DNA from 3 places in the Desulforamulus ruminis DSM 2154 genome. Region 2 is predicted to be linked to each of the others. Evidence: riboswitches for the same ligand, from Rfam matches in the RefSeq annotation. Region 2 holds a riboswitch; each other region holds the start of a gene.
The links. Region 2 has a riboswitch for cobalamin ahead of DESRU_RS16380 (energy-coupling factor ABC transporter permease). Riboswitches for the same ligand answer to the same signal wherever they lie in the genome.

Region 1: it holds a riboswitch for cobalamin, as region 2 does, so the genes downstream of both, cobT (nicotinate-nucleotide--dimethylbenzimidazole phosphoribosyltransferase) here and DESRU_RS16380 (energy-coupling factor ABC transporter permease) in region 2, are expected to answer to the same signal.
Region 3: it holds a riboswitch for cobalamin, as region 2 does, so the genes downstream of both, metE (5-methyltetrahydropteroyltriglutamate--homocysteine S-methyltransferase) here and DESRU_RS16380 (energy-coupling factor ABC transporter permease) in region 2, are expected to answer to the same signal.

What each region holds. Positions count from the first base shown of each region.
Region 1 is NC_015589.1:917,927-925,385, reverse strand. It holds gene DESRU_RS04565 (YibE/F family protein) at 68-1,228, opposite strand; gene DESRU_RS04560 (FeoA family protein) at 1,595-1,858, shown strand; gene DESRU_RS21725 (FeoB small GTPase domain-containing protein) at 1,861-2,601, shown strand; gene DESRU_RS04550 (nucleoside recognition domain-containing protein) at 2,598-3,980, shown strand; gene DESRU_RS04545 (metal-dependent transcriptional regulator) at 3,977-4,411, opposite strand; gene cobT (nicotinate-nucleotide--dimethylbenzimidazole phosphoribosyltransferase) at 4,701-5,759, opposite strand; cobalamin riboswitch at 5,828-6,007, opposite strand; cobalamin riboswitch at 6,149-6,330, shown strand; gene DESRU_RS04530 (sirohydrochlorin cobaltochelatase) at 6,442-7,266, shown strand; gene cobI (precorrin-2 C(20)-methyltransferase) at 7,285-7,459, shown strand, end outside.
Region 2 is NC_015589.1:3,301,771-3,309,229, forward strand. It holds gene DESRU_RS20010 (glucosaminidase domain-containing protein) at 1-796, shown strand, start outside; gene DESRU_RS16370 (helix-turn-helix transcriptional regulator) at 915-1,643, shown strand; gene DESRU_RS16375 (DMT family transporter) at 1,718-2,593, shown strand; cobalamin riboswitch at 2,841-3,024, shown strand; gene DESRU_RS16380 (energy-coupling factor ABC transporter permease) at 3,322-4,011, shown strand; gene DESRU_RS16385 (energy-coupling factor ABC transporter substrate-binding protein) at 3,995-4,318, shown strand; gene cbiQ (cobalt ECF transporter T component CbiQ) at 4,302-5,069, shown strand; gene DESRU_RS16395 (energy-coupling factor ABC transporter ATP-binding protein) at 5,081-5,932, shown strand; gene DESRU_RS16400 (Nif3-like dinuclear metal center hexameric protein) at 6,148-7,008, shown strand; gene DESRU_RS16405 (stalk domain-containing protein) at 7,150-7,459, opposite strand, start outside.
Region 3 is NC_015589.1:907,730-915,188, forward strand. It holds gene DESRU_RS04480 (HMA2 domain-containing protein) at 1-230, shown strand, start outside; gene DESRU_RS04485 (heavy metal translocating P-type ATPase) at 250-2,352, shown strand; gene DESRU_RS04490 (HMA2 domain-containing protein) at 2,349-2,951, shown strand; gene DESRU_RS04495 (hypothetical protein) at 2,970-3,185, shown strand; gene DESRU_RS04500 (hypothetical protein) at 3,486-3,755, shown strand; cobalamin riboswitch at 3,813-4,002, shown strand; gene metE (5-methyltetrahydropteroyltriglutamate--homocysteine S-methyltransferase) at 4,082-6,376, shown strand; gene ymfI (elongation factor P 5-aminopentanone reductase) at 6,527-7,261, shown strand.

The sequences.
Region 1 (7,459 bases), 1.6 Mb from region 2:
TAATGAAAATGATTATCAATTTCAACTATTATTTGGTACAACTTTTTTTACAGTTGTTGCCCTTGATTTACTCCGAATCAACGGCCGACTTTCTTTTAACCCGGTTAAACAACAAGCCCGCCACCATGGAAGTAATAGGTATGGCCATAATCAGCCCAATGCTGCCGGTTAGGGCCCGGACAATTTCAGTGGCAATTAAATCCAGGTTAATCATCTTTAAGTAAGGCATTTCATAAGCCATAAAAATCAAGATAAGGGGTATGGCTCCGCCAGTATAGGCCAAAATCAGCGTGTTGGCCATGGTGCCCATGATATCCCCTCCCACATTCATGCCGGACCGGAACAGATCCTTTGTGCCCAGTAAGGGATTGACCCTTTTTATTTCTTCAATGGCGGAGGCAATGGATATGCTTACATCCATAACCGCCCCCAGAGCACCAATAATCATCCCCGCAAACAGCAGCCCCTGGTAATCAAAAGCAATTTTTTGAGGAATATATAACAGCATTTGCATCTCTTCACTGCTAAAACCGGTGAGGTGGGCCGCCTTACCGATTAGCAGGGCCAACAGGCCGGCCACCAGCACCCCGCTGGTGGTACCAATGATGCCTGCCAGAGTTTTATAATTCACCCCGTGGACCAGCGTCATGGTAATGGTCGTCATCACCGCGGCCAGCAGCACGGTGGCTAAAATGGGGCTGTGTCCCTTAAACAGCATGGGGAGAAGCACATAAAAGATTCCCACACCGGTTAATACCAGGGAAAAAACCGACTTTAACCCCTTCATCCTGCCAATTAGCACCATCAGCAGGGCAAACAATCCCGCCAGATAATATAACTTTTTATCCCTGGCGTGGTCTGAAACAAAAGCGCTGGTGATGGTATTTCCCTCCACCTGTATGGATAAAACCACTTCATCACCGGGCTTAACAATTACTCCCAAGCCAGGCTGATCGGGTATCACATGGGAGAGTTTTATTTCCTCTCCTTTAAAGGTTCCGCTGAGCACTTTGACCGTAAGCAGTTGTTCTTTTCCCTGGGTCCAACCATCCATGGCCTCGGGAAGTTCCTGACCCTCCGACACGTTTAAAACTTTCGCCCGGACCACAATTTCCTGCTCCGGTTTAACTTCAGCCTGGGGGTCTGCTTCACCGGCCAGACAGGCTTGTCCTGAAAAAATAAAAAAAGATAGAATTACAATGATATATATGGCCATGAACTTTCTCATAAATCCCGCCCCTTATTGAACAATTTTTCCATGTTTTTTATTTTACGTTAACCAATGATAACAGGCAACCCTAAAAGCGCCCTCTAATTCCTCCCAAAGGATGCTGTAAGAACACTTTTCTCCCCTCCGGGCAAACTCCTCCACCTTTTCGACTGGTTATATTTCCACTTTTTGTTTTGTAACAAGTACTGCCTATTTTTCATAGATTGGTGTTAGCTGAAGATATAGTTAGTTTGATCTAACTTAGACCATCATCCCTTACTGTAAAGGAGGCGATTGTGGAGAAATCTGCCCATTTTTACGGCCCATTGTTAGCCGAGGCTAATTTAGTTAAACCAATCTAACTCAATTCAAGGAGGAAGTGCTATGAAAAAATATGGTTTCATGCCGGAAAGCATGATGACTCTTTATGAACTGCCGGTTGGCCAATCCGCCACTGTCAGTTCCATTCAAGCCCAGGGAATGGTTCGACGAAGGCTAATGGATCTGGGATTGGTTCCGGGAACCCGGGTAGAGACCCTTAGGATTAGTCCGGCCGGAGATCCTAAAGCCTATAAAATACGGGGAACCGTTATCGCCTTTCGGGAGGAAGAAGGCAGCCAAATATTGGTAAGCTACGAGGGGGATTAAAAATGGAGGGAAATCATTTATCCAGAACAGAAACGGTGATTGCACTGGCAGGAAATCCCAACACGGGAAAAAGTACGGTGTTTAATGCCTTAACCGGCCTGAACCAACACACCGGCAACTGGCCCGGCAAAACCGTGTTGCGGGCTGAAGGGAAATATATCAACCAAGGGCAGGTTTACAACCTCGTTGACCTTCCGGGTACCTACTCTCTTCTGGCCAATTCCGTTGAAGAACAGGTGGCCAGGGACTACCTGTGTTTTGGCAAACCGGATACCACCGTGGTGGTGGTGGATGCCACTTGTCTGGAAAGAAATCTCAACCTGGTATTACAGGTCCTGGAGATTACTTCCAAGGTTGTTGTTTGTGTAAATTTAATGGATGAGGCCAAAAGAAAAAATATTATTATCAATATTAAGGAATTAGCCGTCCAGTTGGGTGTCCCGGTGGTTCCAACCTCCGCCAGAGCAGGCGCAGGCCTTGATCAATTAGTTAAAACAGTTTCCGACGTGGCCGGCGGACAGCTTAAGCCTACCCCCCGCCTGGTGCAATATGACTCCCGGGTGGAGGAAGCCATTCAAAAGATTCAACCCCAAATCCAGAAATTGGTGGGAGATGCCTATAACAGCCGCTGGTTAGCTTTAAGACTGCTGGATAAAGACCCCATTGTGATTGCTGCCCTGGAAAAATGCCTGCCCGGCCAGCAAGACTCAAAAATGAAAGTTGGAGGTGAACTCTGGGCATGAGTCAGTCCTGCTCCGCCTGCCTGAAAGCCATTCTAAAGGAAGTCGATACCCTGGATACCCAAAATATGAACGACGTCATTGTCGGCCATCTTTACCGTACAGCCGAAGACATTGCCGGCCAGGTAGTCACTCAAAAAGAAAAACCCGGCATCGATTGGGATAAAAAATTGGATGATATTCTAACTTCCAAGGTTTATGGCTTCGCTTCCATGTTAATTTTATTAAGTGTGATCTTTTGGTTCACCGTGTCCGGGGCCAATGTTCTCTCGGCAATGCTCGCTTCAGTACTTTTCTGGGGGCAGGATCGCCTTACGGATCTATGCCACTGGCTCCACACACCGGTTTGGGTTCACGGTTTTTTTGTGGAAGGAATTTACCGCTGCTTGGCGTGGGTTGTCTCGGTTATGCTGCCGCCAATGGCCATCTTTTTTCCGTGCTTTACTTTATTGGAAGATTTCGGATATCTGCCCAGGGTTGCCTTTAACCTGGACCGCTTGTTTAAGAAGGCGGGAGCCCACGGCAAGCAGTCCCTTACCATGAGCATGGGCTTTGGTTGTAATGCTGCCGGTATCATCGCCTGCAGAATCATCGATTCTCCCCGGGAGCGCATGATCGCCATGCTGACCAACAACTTTGTCCCCTGCAACGGCCGTTACCCAACCCTAATCGCCCTGGCCGGTATTATGGTTCTGAGTATGGGCGGCAGCTTTGGCAGCACGGCCATTGTGGTCGGTGCCATCCTTTTGGGAATTGCCGTAACCCTGGCGGTTTCATGGATTCTTTCCAAAACCTTGTTAAAGGGCGTTCCTTCCTCCTTTACCCTGGAACTCCCTCCCTATCGTAAACCCCAGATAGGGCGTGTTATCGTACGTTCCCTTTTCGACCGGACCCTCTTCGTATTGAGACGAGCCATTATTGTTGCTATTCCGGCAGGTGCCATTACCTGGCTGCTGGCCAATATCTATGTAGGTGATTTAAGCGTTTTGACCCTTTGCGCCCAGTGGTTAAACCCCTTGGCCCAATGGATCGGTCTGGATGGTTTTATTTTGATGGCCTTTATACTGGGTCTTCCGGCCAATGAAATTGTCCTTCCCATCCTGATTATGAGTTATTTGGCCACCGGTTCTATGACTGAACTGAATAGTCTGGAGGATTTATACAATCTCTTTGTGGTTCAACAGGGTTGGACCTGGTTGACCGCTCTTTGCATGATGCTTTTCTCCCTTTTACATTATCCCTGCGGCACCACCCTCTGGACCATTAAAAAGGAATCCGGAAGTATGAAGTGGACCCTTCTGGCCGGCCTTCTTCCCTTAAGCGTTGCCTGTATCGTTTGTTTCATCGTAAACCAGACCGTAAGGCTGCTGGGCTTAGTTTAGCCCTGCTGGTCTTGGGCAATCTCCACCTGCTGACAGAACCGTTTAAATTCATTAAGCCAAGCCGGATATTGCTGGGTAAACTTTACAAAATTAATGATGGATGAAAGGGTGGGCAGCGAAAGGTAGTGCTCCATGGCCTCGGCCTCCGCAGCCACATCACATTTTGAACCAATGAGATGCAAAAATTCCCGGATGATCCGGTTTCTTTCCACCAGAAAATGGCCCAATTGTTTGCCTTTGTCTGTAAGCACTACATCCTTATAACGGCGGTATAGGATATATTCGTTTTCATTTAGTTTTTGCAGCGCCCTGGTAACGGAAGGCAGGCTTACCCTAAGGCAGGCGGCAATATCCGTTACCCGCACGGCTTCACCACTTTGATTCAGTCGGTAAATCTCTTCCAAATAATCTTCTAAACTGGGAGTCAGCATGGTAATCCCCCCCCTTAAAGTAAACATATCAACAGCGGTCATTTTTATTACCATTTTTTCTCCAGCAAATTGGATATCGGCATCCCGACTCTAAAACAAAGGCTGGGCAAAATCATGAAAGCTTATCTTTTAGGCTTCCTGATAGCAACAGGTATCTTCATTCTGACGACAGTAGTGAAGAAAATACTGAGAAAGCAATTGGTTGGAACAGACCCAAAGAATTAGAGCACAAGTTCTGCTTCATCGATAAAACCCTGGTCCCTTTAACGTCCGGACCAGGGTTTTATACTTATTTGCCTTGGCTGACTCCCGCCTCCGCAAAGGTTGCCATTTCATGAAGGATATGAATTGCCGACTCAATAATGGGGAAGGCCAGAACCGCCCCGGTCCCTTCTCCCAATCTCATATCCATATGCAGGAGGGGCTTTAAATTTAATATTTCCAGTACATGGTTATGACCTGGTTCGGCAGAAACATGGGAAGCAAACAAGTACTCCCGGCTAAGGGGTGACAGGGCGCAGGCCACCAGGGCCGCAGCCCCGGAGATGAACCCGTCGATGACGACCGGTATTTTTTCCGCGGCACACCCCAGAATAACGCCGGCCAGTCCGGCAATTTCCAATCCCCCTACCTTGGCCAGCACATCCAGCCCGTCTCCGGGATCCGGCCGGTTTACTTCCAAAGCCCGCTGAATCACAGAAATCTTATGCTGAAGCCTGTGTTCGTCAATCCCGGTTCCCCTGCCGGTAATCCGGTCGGCCTGAAGACCGCTGAAGGCTGCCAGAACGGCGCTGCTGGCGGTTGTGTTGCCAATGCCCATTTCACCCAGCCCCACCAGGGCCGGCCGCTCTTTTACCTGCTGCCGCACCAGGCCAATTCCTGTTTCAATCGCCCGGACAGCCTCCTCCCGGCTCATGGCAGGGCCCTCGGTAAAGTTTGCCGTGCCGGCTTTAATCCGGCAGTTTATCAGCTCCGGATGTTCCATGGGAGCCCCGGCTACCCCGATGTCTGCCACCACAACCCGGGCCCCTGCCTGGCGCGCCAGAACATTGATGGCCGCACCACCTCTGAGAAAATTCAATACCATCTGGGGTGTTACTTCCTGGGGAAAAGCACTGACTCCCTCCGCCACCACCCCGTGATCACCGGCAAACACGGCAACCAGCTTCTCCTGGGGCAATTGGGGCAGGCTGTTTCCTTGCATGCCTGCCATACGGTAAGCAATTTCCTCCAGCAACCCAAGACTCCCAGGAGGTTTCGTCAGATTATCCAGCCTTTCTTTGGCCGCCTTTTGACTGGCTGCACAAGGAGCTTGGATATTGGCCAGGGTTTTATTTAACAGCTGCATATGGATTCCTCCTCATTTAAAAATAAAAAATCCCAGCCTTAAAAAAGGCTGAGAATTTTACCATCATCCCCGGCGGACTTCCACAGGCAGGTCTCCTGACTCACGGGTCATGGTCTTGCATCCACCTTCCCAGCCTCCGGGCCAGTGGCTTACTGATGCAGACTCTCCGTTTACAGTGGCGGGACCGCTCAGGATTTGCACCTGATTCCCTATTCTCCCCAAAGGGCACCTGCAGAAGATGTTTGATTGTTCATCCATATTGTAACCAGAAAAACCGCTGCCTGGCAATACCCTCCGCTTATATTCTTGTGTTCCAGGCACAAAGGCACCGCAGGCTGGATTTTTATGGACACCCTCCCCTAAAGATGATACTATTTTATAGTAAATTAAATCATATTTTCTTCCAGGGCACCCCCGGAGGGGGTTTAATAGGGAATCGGGTGCAAATCCCGAACGGTCCGGCCACTGTATGCGGAGAGCAGATTTCTGAAACACCACTGGAATCATCCGGGAAGGTTGAAATCGGCCACGACCCGCAAGTCAGGAGACCTGCCTTGGAAAATCCACTGTTCCTCCCGAAGAGAGGTAGGCGGTTAAGAGGGTTGATCCATTCTGCCCCTTTTTACCCTTCGCCTTAACTTATTGGAGTTAAGGCTTATTTTGTTTAAGGCTGGTGAAAGAAATGAGCGATAACAAGGCCGTCCTCCTGGTAACCTTCGGCACCAATGTTGCGGAAGCGGCAAATTCCTTTAAACATCTGGAAAACAAAATCCGTAAAGCGTTCCCCGGAGTGGAAGTGCGCTGGTCCTATACCGCCAAATCCATCCGTAATAACCTAGCCCGGCAGGGCTATGCTGTGGACAGCCCCATTACCGCCCTGTCTAAACTCCAGGATGAAGGTTTTACCCGGGTAGCCGTACAATCGGTGCATGTGCTGGCCGGGCAGGAGTATTATGATTTAGTCAACGTGGTGGACAATATGGCCCGCTTTCACGGATCCTCAGGTAAACATTTCCAGAGCAAAATTGGCAAATTCGGTTTCCATCGCTTAACCCTGGGAACCCCCCTCCTTTATAACTTTGAAGATTATCAGGAGGTGGCCGAAGGGATTCGGTCCTTTGTACCGGAAAATCCGGAACACGCCCTGGTCTTGGTGGGACACGGCAGCGGGCACCATGCCTTTAGCACTTACGGCTGCCTCAATGATTTACTCCGTCATCGTTATCCCAATGTCTTTCTGGGAACGGTGGAAGGTTATCCTTCCCCAAGGGAGGTAAAACAGGATTTATCCCGGGCCGGTATAAAGCAGGTAACCGTGATGCCCCTCATGAACATCGCCGGGGAGCATGCCGTCAGCGATCTGGCCGGCGGCCAACCCGCCTCCTGGAAAAGCCAGCTGCAGCAGGACTACGAAGTTTCCGTCAACCTGGCCGGTCTTCTGGATATTGAAGACATTTTAAATATCTATGTAAAACACCTGCGGGAGGCTTATAATAAGATTGATTAAAAATACTAGGAGGGCGCTGTGAAAGGAACTTTATATGGTATCGGTGTTGGACCCGGAGACCCGGAACTGATCACTTTAAAAGCAGTGAACATTCTAAGATCGGTGGATGTGGTAATCGCCCCTCGCAGGGATAAAAGTGAAAAAAGCACCGCTCTGAGCATCGCCCTTCCCCACCTGGGGGAAAGGACGGAGA
Region 2 (7,459 bases):
CAGTTGGGTTAACCATCGGCAGGAAGCAACGGTAAGCCGGGATACCCTGGCCAGTGTGGTTGATTATGTAAACTCTAAGAAGACGGATTTATTTCATTTGGATTTGGATACCGTTCTGCAAGGTTTTTATAAAAGTCAAACACCGGATTGGGATACGGAAAATCCTATGCTGAAAAATAACCCTTGGACCGGCAGCCTTTCGGTGCCATGGCTGGGACAGGCTTTGCCCAAGATGCTGCTTCTTTCATTTTTCCTGTTTTGCCTTGTCCTAATGATGGTTTGGAAAATCGGCTTGCCTGTTTCTTCAAATTCCCAAGCAGCCGTCCTCCCTCCTCCCGAAGAGCCAAACAGCCCCCTGCCTGTTGAATTAAGATATGAGGACTTCAATCACGGAAAACTAAAAACACTCTTAAACAAGAGAAACTCTCTCCTGGCCGACGAGCCTTATTTCTCGGCCATCATTCAAACCGCTAAAAAGCATAATGTCAGCCCCCTGCTTCTGTTTGCCATCACCGGTCAGGAACAGGGTTTTGTTCCGCGCAGCCATCAGCACGCCCGGCAGATTGCCAACAACCCCTTTAACGTATACCGGAGCTGGCAGGAATACAATACCGACATTCACGACTCCGCCAATATCGCCGCGGTAACCTTGATTCATTTAAGCCAGGACAGGCCCCAATCGGCAGATGCCATTTCCTGGATTAACCGGAAATATTCCGAGGATCAGAACTGGCAGACCGGCGTACGGCAAATACTGGAGGAATTAAAAACAGAAACGACGGCTACCGATCGGTAAGCCGTCTCTCTTTTTATACCCATGTATACATGATAAACCCCGGACCAAGGGATCGGCCTGGTCCTGTAAGCATGATATAATAACTTGTAAATCCATTTTAGAAAAGGGGCGATGGGATATGGGCAGCTTGACAAGAATTCTTTGTGAGCGCAGAAGATATACCGAACAATGCTATACCCATGCCCACACCTTTGCCCAGTTAATTCTGCCCCTTCAGGGCACGCTGTGCATTCAGACGGAAATCTACAACGCCGATTTAAAGGATGATCATCTCTTTTTCTTCCCTCCCTTTTGTGATCATACCTTTCATTCCAAGGATCACAATGAATTTTTAGTTTTGGATATCCCTGAATTTTTCCTTTCTCCTCAGGAGATAAAAAAAATCAACGGCGGACTGTATAAATCCCTGGATCCCCGCTGGCAGGCCCTCCGTCTATTAATGTTAAATGAAGCGGATTCCGCACAGGGGCCGGGCGGCATCCACGAGCTTTTTCGTTATGCCTCCCGCCTTTTGCTGGAGGACTGCCTGCCCCCATCCATTCAGTTTATCCATGAGCATTACCACCAAAAAATTACCCTGCAGCAATTGGCGGATCTGGAGCATTATCATCCCGCTTATTATTGCGGCTGGTTTCAGAAAACCACCGGCCAAACACCCATGGCCTACATTAAAAATCTGCGACTCAACAAAGCCAAAGAATTGCTGGCGGAAAGCAGCCTCCCGGTATTGCAAATTGCCCAGGAAGTAGGTTACGAGCACCATTCTACCTTGAGCCGGGTTTTCAAAGAGCAGGAAAAAATATCCCCCGCCGCCTACCGGGAAAGGATGCAAAGATCCGCTAAATAAAACCTGAAAAGCGGTAAAAAAGACCTTCCTCTTTTTAGTTATAATAACTGCATGATCGTACAAAATATGGGGGAATGACTTTGAGTAACCTTTTCAAGGGCGCCATCTACCTATCCTTGGCCGCCAGCATCTGGGGCGGTATGTATGTGGTCAGCAAATTCGCCCTGGACACCATCCCGCCCTTTACCCTTTTGTTTCTGCGTTACTTGACGGCTTCGCTGTTTTTAGTTTTCATTTGCTGGCAGCGCAAGGAACTTACTCTCCCCCGGCAGAACCGGGGCCTTTTGTTTCAAATTGGTTTTATCGGCTACTTTCTTTCCATTGCCGCCCAATTTGTCGGTACAAAACTTTCTTCGGCCCACATGGGTGCGGTGATTACCACCTTGTCTCCGGTCTTTCTTTCCCTATTTGCGGTTTTTCTCTTAAAGGAAAGAATGTCTTTTAAGCAATTGATGTCCATGGCGGTTGCTTTTGCCGGCGTGATGATTGTCATTGGCGGCGGTGGCGGAGACAGTACCCTGGGGGGAAATATCTCCCTGCTGTTGGCAGCCTTGTTCTGGGGCTATTATTCCGTACTGTCCCGCAAGGCTTCCGCTGATCATTCCTCATTGGAAATTACAACCTGGGGGATTCTGGTAGCCACCATCCTGACCCTGCCCACCATCTTTTTTGAATGGCAGGCTTGGTCGATGAAAGACCTGCTGCAAGGACCCATTCTGTTGAGCGTTCTTTACATTGGACTGGTTGCCACCGCCCTGGCCTTCTTTAGCTGGAATAAGGGATTATCCCTGCTCCCTTCTCACCAGGCAGGACCCTTCTTTTTTCTCCAGCCGGTGGTGGGCAGCCTGCTGGGCTGGCTCTTTTTAAACGAGCATTTAACTCCTTCCTTCTTTTTAGGAAGCTTATTCATCCTTGCCGGGGTGTATTTTAACATGAGGCAGCGGGACTAGCGGGCTGTAAGGCCGAACACAACGGTACAAAATAATCCAGCGCCAAAGAAGAAATAAAAAACAATAGAACGCGGATTGTTAAACTTTTTTAAATCCGCGTAATCCGTAGAATCCGTTCAATCCGTGTTCCACTCTTACTCTGGTTGTCCCCCGCAGCTTTGGTCTTTACAGGTACAAGGACTAACCTAAAACAAGTTTACAGGTTGTACTACCAATGACCTAACGCATGTGCTATGATAAAGTGGACAATTACATAGCAGTGTTGGGTGATCCCATGCAAGGGGATTTAAAAGAGAATCGGGTGCAAGTCCCGAACGGTCCGGCCACTGTAAATGGCGAGCATTTTCTAAAATACCACTGGAGTGATCTGGGAAGGTAGAAAAATGCATTGACCCATAAGTCAGGAAACCTGCCTAACACTTAACTGATAACCTCCCGAGGAGAGGTACACAGTTGGGCGCGGCAGCAAACAAAAGCTTTATACTTAATTTTTGTATGCCTGGCAAACCTTAATTCTCCCGGGAGAGTTAAGGTTTTATTTTTTGATTTTATCAAGAAGGAGGGTAGAAATTTTACCGAAGCCCGCTGGCCTAAAGGAGCGGGCAGTCTATTTTATCGCCAAGACCAGTTGCATTTGCAAAGGAGGTATTCTTCTGTCCAGTAAAATTTTATTCCCTGTCATCTTATTGGCCGCACTCTTTCTTTTTATACCGCAACCTGCTTACGCCATGCACATCATGGAAGGCTTTCTGCCGGTTAAATGGTGTCTGTTGTGGGCGGCCCTGTCCCTCCCCTTTATTATCTGGGGCCTTCGGTCCATCCAAAAGGTCCTTCGTGAACAACCCAAGTTAAAAATGCTGTTGGGGGTAGCCGGAGCCTTTGCCTTTGTTCTTTCCGCCCTGAAAATCCCTTCGGTTACCGGCAGTTGTTCACATCCCACCGGAGTCGGTCTGGGGGCCATTTTATTTGGTCCTGCGGCCATGAGCGTCCTGGGCTGTATTGTGCTGATCTTCCAGGCCCTGCTGCTGGCCCACGGCGGCATTACCACCCTGGGCGCCAATGTCTTTTCTATGGCTGTAGTAGGTCCCTTTGTGGCCTACGGTGTTTTCCGTCTGGTAAGAAAATTGAGCGGTCCCCAGTGGCTGGCCGTTTTTCTGGGAGCTTTCCTGGGCGACCTGCTGACCTATGTGACCACCTCTTTCCAACTGGCCCTGGCCTTTCCTGCCGAAGTGGGCGGCCTGATGGCTTCCTTCACCAAATTTATGGGTGTCTTTGCCTTAACCCAAATCCCTCTGGCCATTAGTGAAGGACTACTAACGGTATTAATCTTTAACCTTCTGACCACTTACAGCAGCCAAGAACTCAAAGAGCTGTCCCTTCTAACCAAAAAGGAGGATCTATATGGATACCACCGGTAAGCAAAGCGTTAAAAAAACAGGATTAACCAACTTTATTCTGCTGGCAGCGGTTATCCTCCTGGCCATTATCCCCCTGGTTACCATTCAAGGTGCGGAATTCGGCGGGGCCGACGGTCAGGCGGAAGAAATCATTACCCAGGTAAACCCGGACTACCAGCCCTGGTTTCAACCTCTTTGGGAGCCTCCCAGCGGAGAAATCGAGAGCTTGTTATTTGCTCTGCAGGCTGCCTTAGGAGCCGGTTTCATCTGTTATTTCCTTGGTTATGCCCGTGGGAGGAGACTCCATAAGGATGCTATACATCGATAAATACGCTTACTGCAGTCCCCTGACCAATACCCATCCTTTGGAAAAATTTTGCTTTGCCGTGATCAACATGGTTTTTTGTTTAGCCTCGCCTTCCTTGACGGTTCCCCTGCTGATCCTTTTACTGACGGCGGGGATCCTCATTTTAAAGGGCGGCATTCCTTTGGCCTTTTATCTTAAACTTCTGCTGCTGCCCTTTTCCTTTTTGATCATTGGCACAGCCACCGTGGCCATAACCTTAATTCAGAATTCCGGTTCAGCTCTTTGGGCTATTACCCTATTCGGCGCAACCCTAGGGGTTACCGCTCAGAGTCTGGAAACGGCCATTGGCTTATTTTTTAAATCTCTGGGGGCTGTTTCCTGTTTGTATTTTCTTTCTCTGACCACCCCGCTGCCGGAAATCATCAGCGTCCTGAGATCATTAAAGGTTCCGTCTCTTTTTCTGGAATTGATGAGCCTGATTTACCGTTACATTTTTGTTCTGCTGGAAACCGCCGATCAAATTTATACTTCTCAAAAGGCCCGGCTGGGTTACAGCACTTTGCGGGGCGGCTACCGTTCTTTGGGGCATCTGGTTTCCAATCTTTTTATCAGTTCTTACCGGCGTTCCCTGGATCTTTACACCGCTCTGGAAGCCAGGTGCTACGATGGGGAATTAAAAGTTTTACAGCCCCAATTTCAATTTTCTAAAAAGAATCTGGCAGGAATGGCTATGGTTGAACTTTTTCTGCTGGGTTTACTATTCTTCATTTAAAGGAATTTATCATGTCAACAATTTTAGAAACACGAAACCTCTCTTTCCAATATCCGGATGACACAGCCGCCCTGAAGGACGTCTCCGTAAAAATTGAATCCGGAAAAAAAGTGGCCTTTCTTGGACCCAACGGGGCGGGTAAATCAACCCTTTTTCTGCATTTGAACGGTATTTTAAAACCCAGCCAGGGCAGGATACTCTTTAAGGGCAGGGAAATAAAATACAACCGCTCTTCTCTAATGGAACTTCGCAGAAATATCGGCATTGTCTTCCAGGATGCCGACAGCCAGCTTTTTTCCGCCAACGTCTTTCAAGAGGTTTCCTTCGGCCCCCTGAATCTGGGTTTGCCGGAGCAGGAAGTAAGGGCCCGGGTGACAAAAGCCCTGGCGGATACCGATATTTCCCATCTGGTGCAGAAGCCCACTCATTTTTTAAGCTACGGGCAGAAAAAAAGAGTTTCCATCGCGGGCATTTTAGCCATGGAGCCCTCGGTAATTATCCTGGATGAACCCACTTCCTCCCTGGACCCCTATCACGGGAAACAACTCATGGATTTAATTGATGAGCTTTCCCGGAGAGGAACCACCGTAATCTTATCGACCCACGACATTGAAATGGCCTATGCCTGGGCGGAATCCATTTACGTCATGCTGGACGGAATGATCCTTAAAGAAGGCGTCCCGGAAGAATTGTTTCAGGACGAACCGTTACTGAAAAAAGCAGGACTTTGCAAACCCTTGATCTTAGAAATTTACCAGGAGTTTAAAAAGTGGGGCTATTTTAAGGAAGAAATAAAACCACCCAGAAACAAAAAGCAATTGTCCCAAATCATTGAGGCTTTGGCTCCAACCATAAAGGATTAAAAACATCAAGATAAAACAGAAGGCTATCGTTACGAAGCACGATAGCCTTCTGTTTATTACGGTCATTTAGGCAATTATATTAGCGCACCCTTGATTTCCTGGAATGCCAATGTATAATCATTTTATATTAAGTCTATAGTCTATGTTGAAGAATTCCTAAGAATAACGGGTGTTACTTGCTCATTAATAAACTGGAGTGTTTGGAGGTGTAAATTATGAAAGCTAGTAAATTATACAAAAAGCTGGAGGAGGATTTCGATGTTGCAAACATGAATGATGATTGGAGTTTTATGAATCTTGAAAATGATTTTATTACTCCAGATTTCAAAACGAAATATATGGGTTTGGTTTTAGATAATGCTAAAACTATCAACAAAGTATATACGGCGACCTTTCCAGATAAGGAAATCATTCAGAAGATTATAGATCGTGATGAAACGGATGTCTTGCTGTTTTCTCACCATGCAATGGAATACATTGCGTCGGATGAAGGATTTCCCTTTTATGATATTCCGCTGTCTTATTTGTCGGAAATGAAAAAACGTAGAATTTCTTTTTATATGCTCCACACTCCATTGGATAACTATAGTAAATATTCCACCTCGGTATGTTTTGCAAAGGCTTTAGGACTGAAAATCATAAAACCTTTTTGCCAGTATGATGAGAAAACCAAGGTTGGCGTTATTTGCCGCACCTCACTGGAACGGACCGAGGATTTCGCGGAGCTTGTCAGAAAAACAGTGGGACATGAGGTAAAGCTGTATGAATATGGAGAAAAAACCATAAAGAATGGGTTGGTGGCTATTGCGTCCGGCGGAGGCAGTTATCCCTTTGTCGCTTCAGAAGTTGCAGAAATGGAAATCAATCTTTATCTTACCGGATTTACCAAACCTCTGCCGCATTTTGAACCAACGCTGGAATTTCACAGAATTGCAAAGGATCAGTTCATTAATGTTATTGGAGCGACCCATTATTCTACTGAGAAATTTGCTTGCATAGCAATGGTGGATTATTTCAACAGCTTAGGCTTGGAAACAAAATTTTTAGAGGGAAAATACTCATTGAAAGATTTATAAGGCACCAGTTTAATTCCACGAATAAGCCCCTTGAGCATTGATTCTTGCTCAAGGGGCTTGACTTTATAATTGATAATACTGTCGTTGGCACTGCTATTTAAGTTTTTCTGTTTATTCCTTAGTGGAGGCCTTTGGTATGAATCAATATTTCAAGGCGCTTAACCAGTAATCAAAGATGATGCTTTGACCATAGGTGGTACCCGGCACAGCCCAGCGGGCGTTCAGTTTTTGCCAGGTGGGGGCAATGCCCTGGCTCACCAGGCTAAACCTAGGGTCATAAAGAATCTTGCCGGAAGGCAGGGGATCCCTGGTAGCATAAGCATAAAGATGCTGGATATGCGCTTCCACGCCAATTTCCGGCGTGGCAAAGATAGCCCCGTGCACACCCTCTTCAAACCTCACTCCGTCCGGATCCGCCCCGTTGAAAGGCTCCTGGCCGCTGCACGCGGCG
Region 3 (7,459 bases), 1.6 Mb from region 2:
ACAAGATCTTTTTTCCGCGGGCAGGTAAACTAAGGAAAAGAATCCAGGGCATGTTTGGCCATATGAATGTCGGTGTATATAAAAGAACGGATGGATTTCTGGATTTTCCTACTTCCTTGGCGGGAGTTTTTTTAATCCTGGGTTTAAGGAAAGCCTTGCGGTTAAAACAGTGGCCCAGCGGTCCACAAATGATGTGGTGGTCTTATAATCTGATGAAAAAGGCACATTAAAATGGTGGAAGGGAATTACATGAGGCACAGCAAACTCTGCTTTAGGCTAAGTAAGCCCATGTCCAACCGGCAAAAAGCTTTGTTGGAAGCCCGACTGAGATCTTTTCAGGGAGTGTCCAGCGCTTACATTGATGAGCAAGGAAATTTACGGGTGGTATGTTCTCCGGCGGCCGGTGGACAAGTTAGCAATTTTATTAAAAGGCATAGGCAGGATCAAAGGGGTCCCATTACTTACCAATCAGAGCTAAAAGAAGAAATTTCCAGAAATAGAAACGGCTTGATCACCTCCGCCGTTAGTCTAGTGGGTTTGGAGTTGGTCAAAAGAATTCATCCTGCAGCTTATGGCGGAATGTATCTAGCCAGAAGCCTTTTGGTGCTGTTTATTTCCAGGTCCTTTCTTAAAAGCGGCCTAAAGAGTTTGGTTACCGATTTACAGCCTAACGCAGATACCTTGACGGCTACTGCCGTAGCTGCCTCGGTGCTGGGGGGAAGACCGGAATCCAGTCTGACCATTATTTTGCTTTCCAATGCAGCAGAACTTCTGACCGGCTATACCGCTGAAAAAACCCGCAGCCATATCTCAAGAATGTTAAATCTGGATCAGCAACTGGCCTGGCGGGTTGATGCCGAAGGCCGCGAGGAAAAGGTTCCTGTGGAGTCACTGCGATCCGGAGACACTGTGTGTGTACATACAGGAGAGAAAATTTCTGTAGACGGCAGGGTTACCGATGGCCGGGCGGCTGTAGACCAATCTTCTATCACCGGTGAATATATGCCGGTGGAAAAGGTGGCAGGGGACGGGGTCTATGCCGGGACCATTGTTAAAAACGGTTTTTTAGAAATTACAGTGGAAAAGGTCGGGGACCAGACGGCTCTGGCCCGAATTGTTCATTTAGTGGAAGAGGCCCATACCCGGAAAGCACCGGTACAAAATTTTGCCGATAAGATTTCCACCATGTTGGTCCCCTTGTCTTTTGTAACCGCTGCTTTGGTATACGGGGTAACCAAAAACTGGCAGCGGGTGCTCAACATGTTGTTTATTGATTATTCCTGCGGTTTAAAACTATCCACTTCCACTGCCATTTCTGCTGCCATTGGACGGGCAGCCAGCCGTGGGGTGCTTATTAAAGGCGGCAACTATGTGGAGTCCCTGGCCAACATTGACACCGTGGTGCTGGATAAAACCGGTACGATAACCGCAGGGAGACCGGTGGTTATGGCGGTGGATACCACCGGGGAGGTCAGTGAGCAGGAAGTCCTGCTTCTGGCAGCTGCGGCTGAGTATCATTCGACCCATCCTCTGGCAACGGCTATTCTGGCCCGGGTCAAGGAGGCCGGCTGGCCTATTCCTCAGCACAACAGTACCGAAACGGTGGTTGGCAGGGGAATTAAAGCGTCTCTGCCGGGCGATGACACGGTGGGCGGCGGCTGGGTATTGGTAGGCAGCAGGACCTTCATGGCCGAAAATAAGATTGACTGTGCATCTTTTCATTTTGCGGAGACCCGACACCGGGAACTGGGGCATAACGTGGTTTATGTGGCCAGAGAAAACCAGACCCTGGGGGTTTTAGCCATCAGCGATCCCATTCGTCCTAAAATGAAAAAGGCCATTAATCGGTTAAGACGTTTGGGCATTGACGAAGTGGTTATGCTCACCGGGGACAGTAAGAATGTTGCCATGCAAACGGCAACCCATCTGGGAATTGATTCCTATCAAGCGGAGGTTATGCCTCAGGACAAGGCCCTGCTGGTGGCTAAAATGCAGCGGGGTTCCCAGGTGATGATGATTGGTGACGGCATTAACGATGCTCCGGCTCTGGCTTTTGCCGATGTAGGGGTGGCGATGGGGGGCAGCCGGACCGATGTGGCGGTGGAGGCAGCGGATATCACCATTAATATCGACGATCCTCTGGCGGTGCCGGAAACCTTGGGCCTGGCCAAGCAGACCATGGGCATTATCCGCCAGAATTTTGCCGCGACCATCACCATCAATACGGTTGCTATTTTGCTGGGGGCCATGGGAAGAATTAACCCGGTAGTATCTGCCTTAATTCACAACACAGCCACCATCGGGGTGGTATTAAACAGTGCCAGGATATTGATAAAGGGGAGTAGCAGATGAGCGGTAAAGGTTACGAAATCAGGCATTCCTTACCCGGCAGATTAAGATTGGAGTTCCAAGGGACTTTCAGATTGAACAGCATCGGTGAAAAGCTGGGAAAATTGCCGGGGGTTGCTCTAGTGAGGATAAACCCTGTTATTAAAACGCTGCTGATCTGTTATGATCCTCAACAAATCGATCAAAACACCATTTTGAGGAATATTCCTGCACAGCCACCGGTACTGAACCATGGTTTCGGATCGGGCATGGATGTTAATAAAAAAGATCTCTTCTGGTCCCTGCTGGCCGGGGCTTCACTGCTGGTGGCTCATGCCTCCAGAAGAGCGGTAACCCAGGCGGGGACTGCTGGAAATGGGGTTCATTATTTGGAATATCTGGCGGCTGGTATTACCGGATATGCTGTTTTAACCCACCGGGATGTGGTCAGCTGCGGCAATCGATCCCTGCACCTGGATACCTTAGCCGGGTTGTTCAGTATTCTTTCTTTAGAAAGTGACCGGGCGTTGATGGGCATGTTTGTTACCTGGCTGCTCAACTTTATTGAGATTGTTTTTGGTTGGCCTCAATATAACACCAAGTGTGCAACATTAACAAACTAATTTAAGGGGGTGAAAAATATGTTTACGAGAACAGATTTCTGGATTGGCCTGGGGGTTGGTTTGGTAGCTGGGATACTAGGATATAAGACTTTTACTGAAAACAAGGAAAAGTTCAGCAACCTCGTACCAGTACCAAAGGAAGAGGCTGGGGATATTCAACTGGAAGAGTTGATGAAACAGAAAGAACGCCTGGAGGATTTAATTGCTGAAAAACAAGTTGCTGCTGCCTCCTAAAGGATGATAGCAGTGGATACTGTAGTCCCGGTTTCGTCTGTAATGGACCTGCCGGGAATTTTTTATTTACAAGATGAACGAAGCAGGATCGAATAGCATAAAGGGGAAAATATCGTGACCGGAAGAAATCATGAACCAGTAGGGATTGACCAACATCACCTCATCGATTACAATAATATCAATAATGATAATCATTATCATTATTGATATTATTAATAATTGGGTTTTAAAAGTGAAACAATACGGATTGTTCAGAGATGATGTTACTTATCGGTTATAAATGGTAAGGGGATGAAATCAATGCCATTACAGACAGCAATAACCCAATCCTTTGCCAGCCAAAGGGATGGAAAGGGCGATTCTTTTAATCCCTTTGCTGAACAGGAGCGGCAGAAATTACAACGGGAGAATAAAAAATTAAGAGATCTCCTGAATATAGTCAAGGATGATCTTGCTTTTTTTGAAGCCAACATCAAACTTTTGGAAGAGGAGAGGGTAACTTTACTGCTTAGAATTGACGAGTTGCAGACCAGATTAAGGAATTTTGAGGCGGAATGGATATTGGTTTAGACTCTTTTAAAAGTTATTTAAGACTTGACAGTGCTAAAGTTTTAAAATAAAATCATACGATGATAATGCTTTAAGGTGCCCTTTTATAATCAAAAGGGATAATAGGGAATCGGGTTGAAATCCCGAGCAGCACCCACTACTGTAACTCAGACGAAATCCGGTATGGCCACTGCCGTGCATACGGTGGGAAGGTAAGGAGAGTAGGATGATGGGAAGCCAGGAGACCTGCCTTAAAAGCAAAAATCTCAATCTTTGGGAATGGGGATAGAGACGATTTGTGTATAATTGTGTCTATTTCCTCCATTAATACTGAGGAGGAAGGGAAAGTGCAACTTTTATCAACCGTGGGATACCCGAGAATAGGAGCTCAGAGGGAATTAAAAAAGTGGGTTGAGAGTTATTTTAATGGAAAACTCTCCAAGGAAGAACTTTTGCAAAAGGCTGCAGAAATTCGCAAGCAGCACTGGTCATTGCAGGCGGAAAAAGGTGTTTATTTTATTCCGTCCAATGATTTTTCTTTTTATGACACCTTTTTGGATACCGCCTTTTTATTAAATGTTATTCCTGACAGCTATCGAAGATTAGGGCTTGATGATTTGGGAACCTATTTTGCCATGGCCAAGGGGTATCAAGATGCCCAAAACGATGCCAAGGCCCTGCCCATGAAAAAATGGTTCAATACCAATTATCATTACATGGTTCCCATGATCAGTGACAGTACCAAGTTCATGCTCAATAGTAGGAAGCCCTTTGCGGAATATGTTGAGGCACTGGGCCTGGGCATAAAAACCAAGCCGGTTCTGATTGGACCCTTTACCTTTTTAAAATTGTCTAAAATAAACCACGGTACAAAAACCTACCGGGATTATATCGAAGATATTTTGCCTGTATATGAACAAATTCTGAATGAATTCAACGAATTAAAAGCGGACTATCTCCAAGTGGATGAACCCATTCTGGTAACAGATTTAACAGCAGAGGATATTGAGATTTTCCAGTTCATGTACAAAAAGCTGTTAAGCAAGAAAAAGAATGTAAAAATCCTGCTGCAGACTTATTTTGGGGATGTCCGGGATGTATACGAAAAATTGATTTCCCTTGATTTTGATGCTTTAGGACTTGATTTTGTTGAAGGACCCAGGAATTTAGAGCTCATTAAGCAATATGGGTTTCCCAAGGACAAAGTGCTTTTTGTCGGCGTTGTGAACGGTAAAAACATATGGAAAAATCATTACAGCGATACCCTAAAAAAATTAGACTTCATAGCAGGCTCCATTGAAAAAAACCGGATTGTTTTAAATACTTCATGTTCCTTGCTTCATGTTCCTTATACGGTTAAAAATGAAACTCAATTAGCTGAAAAATATAAAATTCATTTTGCCTTTGCCGAGGAGAAATTGGACGAACTTATGGAATTAGCAGAACTGTTCCATGAGCAAGCCTTTGAACAAAATGAAAGATATATAAGAAATCAACGGATCATTAAAGAAAAATTGGAGAACAAAGAATATTGGTATGAGGACGTAAGGAAGGAAATCAGCAGTCTTACAGAAAGTGATTTTCAAAGAATGCCTTCTTTTGCAGAAAGAATAAAGCTGCAGAAAAATGCCTTGAATTTACCCCTGCTTCCTACCACCACCATTGGTTCTTTCCCCCAAACCTCCGAGATAAGGGAATTAAGGAAGCAATATAAGAACCAAGGGATTTCTCATGAACAGTACCAGGAAACCATAAAGCAAAAAATTACGGAGTTAATTCAACTGCAGGAGAAAATCGGGCTGGATGTTCTTGTACACGGTGAATTTGAAAGAAACGATATGGTTGAATATTTTGGGGAAAATCTTGCGGGCTTTTTATTTACCCGAAATGCCTGGGTGCAATCTTACGGCACCCGGTGTGTAAAGCCCCCCATCATTTTTGGAGATGTCAGAAGGAATAAGGCCATCACGGTAGACTATATTGACTATGCCCAAAGTCTTACCAGCAAGCCGATCAAAGGAATGCTTACAGGACCTGTAACCATATTGAACTGGTCCTTCCCCAGGGAGGATCTTTGCCTGGAAAATATTGCCTACCAAATTGCTCTGGCGATTAAAGCGGAGGTCATGGACCTTGAAGCCAAGGGCATAAAAATTATACAGATTGATGAAGCGGCGTTAAGAGAAAAGCTGCCCCTTAGGAAAAAGGACTGGTACGATGAATATCTGTGCTGGGCCATCAAGGCTTTCAGACTGGTTCATGCAAGTGTTAAACCCCATACGCAAATTCATACCCATATGTGCTATAGTGAATTTGAAGATATCATAAAAGAAATCGATGATATGGATGCAGATGTCATTACTTTTGAAGCAGCAAGGTCCGATTTGTCCATTATTGATGTGTTGAACGCAAACCATTTCAGAACCGAGGTTGGTCCCGGGGTTTATGATATTCATTCTCCGAGGGTGCCGGGCAAGGAAGAGATCGAAGAGATATTAATGAAAATGATTCATAAGCTGGACCTAAAGAAACTATGGGTTAACCCGGATTGTGGACTTAAAACAAGGGGTATGGAGGAAACGGTGCCCAGTCTGCAGCATATGGTTGCTGCGGCCAAAGATTTAAGAAAAAAACTCCTATAATCATGATGCGGGGTTCAAGAGCTTAACCGGCTTGAACCTCGCTTTTTTAATGAACCAAGGCGAAAGCAGGAATGTTTGTGGAAAGAAATGATTTATATTATATTTAATAACAAAAGGAAAATATTGAACAGTGAGAGGATTGTCGGATTGATGAAAAAAACCGTCCTTATTACCGGAAGTTCCAGGGGGATTGGCCGTGCAACCGCAGAAGTGTTTGCCAAGAATCATTATAATATTATTATCAATTATTTACATTCTGAAAAGGACGCCTTCTCTCTGGCCTCTTCCCTTGAGGAGCAGGGACACCGGGTGATGGTTTATAGAGCGGACATCGCTAAGCGTGATCAAGTGGAGGCAATGGTTGAAAAAAGCCTGTCAACCTTTCAAACCATTGATGTTTTAATTAATAATGCCGGTATTGCGCAGCAAAAACTCTTTATGGATATTACGGAGGATGACTGGAATCGCATGCTGAACATTCACGTTAAAGGAATGTTTTACTGCTGCCAGTGTGTTTTACCGGGGATGATTCGCAGAAAGGAAGGAAAGATCATTAACGTATCTTCCATATGGGGAATGACCGGGGCCTCCTGTGAAGTCCACTATTCCACCGCCAAGGCAGCGGTCATTGGTTTTACCAAGGCTTTAGCCAAGGAGCTAGGCCCGTCCAACATTCAGGTGAACTGTGTGGCGCCTGGAATTATTGAGACAGATATGAATGATTTGCTAAATGAAAAGGAAAGAAGTAGCTTGTTGGAGGAGACTCCTTTATTAAGGTTTGGAACGCCAACGGATGTGGCCAATGCTGTTTTTTTTCTGGCCTCTACAAAGGCTGATTTTTTAACGGGGCAGGTTTTAAGCCCCAATGGCGGATTTGTTATTTAGAAAATCCATTCTATTGCTAGTAAGACCTTCTTAACCGTGACAAAATAGGTAAAGCATTGCTGTGTTTGAGAGAAAGATTCACAGGTAAGTTCAAAATAAAAGGTTGACCGGCACACCTTGTCCATGTAAAGTATAACCAGTAATTGATAATGATTATTATTATTGGTTATGCGGAGGGGGGGATACGCCATAGCCAAG